Linked DNA regions of Anatilimnocola aggregata. The protein of the gene in region 1 binds, or shares a complex with, the protein of each later gene. Links are inferred from orthologs where the notes say so. Each region holds a gene or a part of one and is shown on either strand. Other genes may lie near its edges. The genes, in order: hisF and hisH.

Region 1 (3,055 bases):
ACGCCAGCGCCGATCAACACGATCAGCGCGGCGCCGATGCAGGACGTCACGATGCGAGACATTAGATGATTCCAGGCTGCGAAACGTTGATGCCTTTGAGGGCCATCTTCAGGGCGTCGGGATTCGGGGCCACTTCAAAGGCAGTCGGGCGGTCAATCAAGTTGTCATCAATCAATTGCTTCAAACTCATGGTGAAATCTTGCATGCCGTCGGCAGCGCCAATGCGGATCGCGTCGGCCAGTTTATTATCCTGCGACTCAAGCACGATCTTCTTGATGATCGCGTTGAAGAGCATGATTTCGCAAGTCGGCACGCGCGGCACGCCGGGCTTGATCGACTTGAGGAGTTTTTGCGCAACGATGCCCTTCATGTTGAACGCGATCGCCGAGCGAATGGCCTTGTGCATCGCTTCGGGGAACAAGTCGAGAATACGACCAATGGTGGAAGGGGCTGAACTGGCGTGGATCGTACCGAATACCAAGTGGCCCGTTTCGGCCGCGTGAATCGCCGTCATGAACGTTTCTTCATCACGCATTTCGCCCACCAGCATGATGTCTGGATCTTCGCGGACTGCGTGCTTCATGCCGATCTTGAAGTCCTTCACGTCAAAGCCGACTTCGCGCTGGTTAATGAGTGCTTTGTCTTCGGAGAAAATGAATTCGATCGGGTCTTCCAGCGTGAGGATGTGAACTCGCTCGCGACGATTGATAAAGTCCAGCATCGAGGCAATCGTCGTACTCTTGCCAGAACCCGTCACGCCGGCCAGCAGTACCATCCCTTGATCGTAGAAGCACAACTGCTCGATCGAGGCGGGCAAGTAGAGACCTTCGAAGTTCGGGATCTTGTTGCTGATGCGGCGGGCGACCATACCCATGCACCCGTTTTGTTGCAGCAAGTTCACGCGGAACCGCCAGCGGACGCCATCGACATCGCAGCTGTGCGAAAAGTCGGCACCACCTTCATCGTCATAGATGCGGCGATTACGGTCGTTCATCATCGGCACAAGGAGCTTGGCCATCTCGATGCGCTCGATGTTCGGATGATTGAGCGGGCGCAGTTCGTTGCGCACGCGAATCATCGGCGGCCGACCGACTTTCATGTGCAAGTCCGAGCCTTCGAACTTCACCAGCGCGCGGAAAAACTTGTCGACTTCGAGATCGTGCGTCTCGACCGACATTTTTTTGATCAGGTCTTCGATCGACGGCGCGGCAGCGGGTGGTCCCGAAGGGGCCGGTGATGGTGAGTGACTCATTTGCGTTTCCTCTTTGTTCAGTTCATTCCTGATGTCCGGAGGACAGAGGCCGGAGATCAGAAAGCACTTTCCGATCTCCGACCTCTGTTCTTCTGACCTCTGATCTACAGCCGGACGGGAATTCCTCGACTGGCCATGATTTCTTTCGTTTGACGAATGGTGAATTCACCGAAGTGGAAAATGCTGGCTGCCAAAGCAGCGTCCGCACGTCCCACTAGGATTGCATCGGCCAGGTGTTCGGGCTTGCCGGCACCACCGCTGGCGACGACGGGAATCGAAACCGCGTCACTCACGGCTCGGGTAATTTCCAGATCGTAGCCATCTTTCGTGCCGTCGCAGTCCATGCTGGTGAGGACGATTTCGCCGGCGCCGAGCGCCTCGACTTCTTTCGCCCAGGCCACAGCTTCCAGCCCTGTGGGAGTGCGGCCGCCATTGATATGCACTTCCCAGACTTCGCGGCCATCGCGCTGCACGCGTTTAGGATCGATGTTGACCACAATGCATTGATTGCCAAAACGCCGCGCCGCTTCGCGAACGAAGTTAGGATCCTTGCACGCCGCGGAATTGATCGAGACCTTGTCGCTGCCGGCGTTGAGTAGGGAGCGAATATCGTCGATGGTCCGAATGCCACCCCCGACGGTCAGGGGCATGAAGACTTGCTCGGCAGTGCGGCGAACTACGTCGAGCATGATCCCCCGCTGCTCGTGGCTGGCGGTGATATCGAGGAAGACCAACTCATCGGCACCTTCCTGCTCATAGCGCCGCGCGACTTCGACGGGGTCACCGGCGTCGCGCAATTGCAGGAAGTTCGTTCCTTTCACGACCCGGCCCTGATTGACGTCCAAACAGGGAATCACACGTTTTGCAAGCATGCACGAGTGGCCAAACGGGAGCGATGAGATTTGCCTGGCAACGTCGCGGCATAAAATGGCCCGCAACATTCCAAAAACCTACTCTAAACGCTGCTGCCACAAGGGTCAACGTAACGGCTGGCGGGCCTCGTCGCGGGAAACTTGAGCGACCAAGCCGCAACAACCAGCGCGACACCGAATCGCCCTGCTGCGGCGAAACCGAAGGTACGTCACGAAACTGCAAAAGGGGGGTGTCCAACAAAGCGGGCCTTAGTTGGACAGCACCGAGCGCAACTCTCGGGTTTCCGGCAGTTTGGTGTCCAACAATCGAGGGCATTGTTGGACGTTTAGGTTGCATTTTCTATGCACAATTGTGCCGCAAGTGCAGCATTACCGCACCGGTGCTCGTCCCAAAAGTCGCCGGAGGACTCCGATTTGCCCGGCATGGAGCATTTCGTGACAGGAGCAGAAGAGGAGGGCTCCGTACTTCGTCGGATAGGCTGCGTACGGCATGTCGATAGGCTCGTCGAGCGTGGCAGCCGCGATTTGAGGAAGTTCGAGCAGTGCCTGCTGATAGACTCGGTCGAAGGTGTCGCGGATTTCGGCGATCGGCGGGTTCTTCGCTGGATCGGGCTCGGGAACCGTGCCGCGGCTGAACTGCTTGCGAAAGCTGGAAGTCATTAGTTGCAGGTCTTCGGGCTGGCGACCGCGTTGGCGGAACAATGCCAATCCATACTGGGCCATGGCTAAGTGCCCCAGTTGCCAGCCCAGATGGGTGGACGCGCCGGCTGGCATTCGAAACCACTCGTCCGCTTGAATGTCGGCGAGCAGAGTTTCGACATATTCCCGCGCAAATTCAATTTGTTTGAGAGCCAAATCCAAGCGAGCATCCATCAACATTCATCTCCCCTAAGTGAGGACCCAGCAAACGAGTGTCCGACAACTTGACTCT
Region 2 (3,068 bases), 1.6 Mb from region 1 along the record:
GTCTGCAGTTACACGGACAAGATGCCGACGCTGGCAAAAACTGGCCCGCCTGGCGTGGTCCACAGGCAAATGGTGTGGCCCCACACGGCGATCCGCCGACGAAGTGGAGCGAGACCGAAAACATCCGCTGGAAAGTCGAGATTCCCGGCGAAGGAAGCTCGACGCCAATCATCTGGGGAGACCGCATTTTTCTGCTAACCGCCGTCAAGACCGACAAAACGGTCGACACCGTGCCCGATGCGGCCGACCAGCCCAAGCGTCCCTTTGGCATCACCTTCCCGAAAAATTTCTATCAATTCACGGTGATGTGCCTCGATCGCAAAACCGGCAAAACGCTGTGGCAAAAGGTGGCAACCGAGCGCGTGCCGCACGAAGGGGTTCATCCCGATAACGACTTCGCCTCGTCCTCGCCGGTGACCGACGGGAAACGGCTGTTCGTTTCGTTCGGTTCGCGGGGCGTCTATTCGTACGACCTCGATGGCAATCTCAACTGGCAGAAAGAATTTGGCACCCTCTCCACTCGCAACAGCTTTGGCGAGGGAAGTTCGCCGGCGCTGCACGGCAATATTTTGGTGACGACTTGGGATCAGGACGGCCCATCGTTCATCATTGCTCAAAATGCGGATACGGGTGAACTGCTTTGGCGTAAAGATCGCGACGAGAAGACCGCCTGGGCTACGCCGCTGATTGTCGAGCGGGCTGGCCACACTCAGGTGATTACCAACGCGACGAATCTGGTTCGCAGTTACGACCTGAAGAATGGTGAAGTCCTATGGCAATGCGCGGGACAAGTGACCAACGTCACGCCCTCGCCGGTCGCCACCGAGAATCTTGTCTATTGCATGAGTGGCTACCGAGGCAGTGCGCTCTATGCCTTGCCCTTCGATCAAAAGGGTGATCTGACCGATAGCGACAAGATCGCCTGGCGACTCGATCGCGGCACGCCGTACATTCCTTCGCCGTTGCTCTACGACGGTCGACTCTATTTCACGCAGTCGAACGAAGGGATTCTCTCGTGCGTCGATGCGGCGACTGGCAAAACCTTGATCGAGCGGACTCGCCTGCCGGGCATTTCGCAAGCTTATGCTTCGCCCGTGGGTGCCGCGGGGAAAGTGTATTTCACGTCTCGTCGCGGTGTCTTTTTGGTCATCAAGCACGCCGATGAACTTGAAGTCCTTGCCGAGAATAAACTCGATGACGACTTCGATGCATCGCCCGCCATCGCGGGCAAAGAACTCTACCTGCGCGGGAAGAAGTTTTTGTACTGCGTTAGTGAGTAAATGCAGAACGAAGAACGAAGAACGAAGAATGCAGAACGAAGAATGCAGAACGAAGAATGCAGAATGCAGGCGGAAACTTTTTTCATTCTGCGTTCTAAATTCTGCATTCTCTAAAGTTCGGCAAAATTCTTCAGCAGTTTCAGGCCGTCGGCCTGGCTCTTCTCGGGATGGAATTGGGTAGCGAAGAGGTTGTCACGCCAGACCGCGGCACAGAACGGATGGCCGTAGTCGGTCTCGATGGCGACGACGCTGGGGTCTTCGGGCACCACGTAGTACGAGTGAACGAAGTAAAAGTGCGTGTCTTGGGCGGTGTCTTTCAGGATCGGTGCCTGACGCACGATGTGCCCTTTGTTCCACCCCATGTGGGGCACCTTGAACTCGTGGGGCAGATCGAACTTCAGCACCTTGCCGCGCAAGATCCCCAGCCCTTCGTGCTCGCCATGTTCATAGCCCACGTCGAAGAGCATTTGCAGCCCCAAGCAAATGCCCAAGAAGGGCCGCCCGGCGGCAATGGCTTCTTGAATGACCGGTACAAAATCGCGCCGCCGCAGTTCGGCAATCGCATCGCCGAAGGCACCCACACCGGGCAGGACTAGCTTGTCGGTCGGGCCGATTTGCCGCGGATCGGAAACGATCTCTGCATGCCAGCCCACACGTTCGAACCCCTTTTGCACGCTCCGCAGGTTCCCCATCTGATAGTCGATGATGGCAACACGGCTCATTTGGAAAACGTTCTTTCTAGGGGGCGGCGATAGACAAACGCTGACGAGTGCGTTGCCGGATACCTGTTTCAGGATATCTCGCGGCGAAATATGGTCAACCGCGGCACGGAGCGTTATCGCCCAGATAGACACGCTGAACTACGCGAAGTTCGCGGGCAAATCGTGCAGAGAAGGTCACACCCAAGAGCGGCGTTGTTCCCTACGAAAACAGCTCTTTGATCGGCTGGCCGTATGGGAGCAGGCGCATGGGGCGGCCGCTGTCGTTGAGATAGTGACGAGCGGTATCGATGCCCAGGTGATCGTAGATGGTGGCGAGGATATCGTGCGGCGGCTTGGGGTTGTCCTTGGGGAACGCACCCTTGCTGTCCGAAGAGCCGACGACGCGACCACCTTTCACTTTGCCACCAGCCAGCGCGGCGCTGAAGACATTCGGATAGTGATCGCGACCGGCGTTGTTGTTCACTCGCGGGGTACGACCAAATTCGCCCCAAGCAACGACCAGCGTCGTCTCGAGCAGACCGCGGTCGTGCAGGTCTTCGATGAGCGCGGTATAGGCCTGGTCCCAACGCGGGAGGAAACCGCGGCGGAGAGAGTCGAAGCCTTGGACGTGTGTATCCCACCAACGGAGATCGACAGTGACGAGTCGCACGCCCGCTTCGACGAGACGTCGCGCGAGAATCATCCGCTGGCTCCAAGCGGGAGCGCCACAGCGGGTCGGATCGCCCGGATCGAAGGCTGGCGCAAAGCCATACTTCTCGCGGAGGGCCATCGGCTCTTGATCGAGATCGAAGGCTTTTTGGGCTTCGGGGGCAAGGAGCATCTGCACCGCTTTTTGACTGAAGCGATCCATGCCATCCATTCGCCCGCTGGCATCGACATTCTTGCGCAGCCTGTCGAGACCGGTCAGTAATTGCCGGCGCGAGTCGAGGCGATCGACCGACAGTCCTTCGGCCAGTTCAAAGTTTTGCACTTTGAACGGCCCCGGCTGAGCAGGATCGGCACCCGTCTCGAACGGACGATTTGGAACCCCCAAGTACGCACTGCCTGTGCCGGGGACCATCTTGGG

What was found.
Region 2: the proteins of hisF (region 1) and hisH are in contact, whole or in part, in a crystal structure (PDB 6RU0), measured with the Thermotoga maritima proteins. The link is inferred for Anatilimnocola aggregata from one-to-one orthologs. Residues at the interface, in WP_004080486.1 of Thermotoga maritima: Met1, Leu2, Ala3, Arg5, Ser40, Glu41, Asp45, Glu46, Ala70, Glu71, Ile73, Asp74, Ile75, Pro76, Phe77, Asp98, Lys99, Ser122, Gln123, Glu161, Thr195, Leu196, Asn247, Arg249, Glu251; in WP_004080484.1 of Thermotoga maritima: Asn15, Arg18, Arg22, Arg117, Leu118, Pro119, His120, Met121, Gly122, Trp123, Asn124, Asn134, Gly135, Tyr136, Tyr138, Val140, Tyr158, Glu180, Lys181, Ser182, Ser183, Lys184, Ile185.

Annotation. Positions count from the first base shown.
Region 1 is NZ_CP036274.1:6,093,794-6,096,848, forward strand. The notes cover bases 241-2,974. They hold hisF (imidazole glycerol phosphate synthase subunit HisF), read right to left. Parts: upstream 2,125-2,974; coding sequence 1,357-2,124; downstream 241-1,356. Other genes in these bases: ETAA8_RS23000 (type IV pilus twitching motility protein PilT), read right to left, coding at 241-1,252; ETAA8_RS23010 (DinB family protein), read right to left, coding at 2,494-2,974. In the rest of the region: ETAA8_RS22995 (ATPase, T2SS/T4P/T4SS family), read right to left, coding at 1-62; more of ETAA8_RS23000, read right to left, coding at 62-240; more of ETAA8_RS23010, read right to left, coding at 2,975-2,997.
Region 2 is NZ_CP036274.1:7,681,388-7,684,455, reverse strand. Bases 197-2,943 are described here. They hold hisH (imidazole glycerol phosphate synthase subunit HisH), read right to left. Parts: upstream 2,003-2,943; coding sequence 1,391-2,002; downstream 197-1,390. Other genes in these bases: ETAA8_RS29245 (DUF1501 domain-containing protein), read right to left, coding at 2,202-2,943; ETAA8_RS29255 (PQQ-binding-like beta-propeller repeat protein), read left to right, coding at 197-1,280. Also shown: more of ETAA8_RS29255, read left to right, coding at 1-196; more of ETAA8_RS29245, read right to left, coding at 2,944-3,068. UniProt on the Escherichia coli protein: IGPS catalyzes the conversion of PRFAR and glutamine to IGP, AICAR and glutamate. The HisH subunit catalyzes the hydrolysis of glutamine to glutamate and ammonia as part of the synthesis of IGP and AICAR.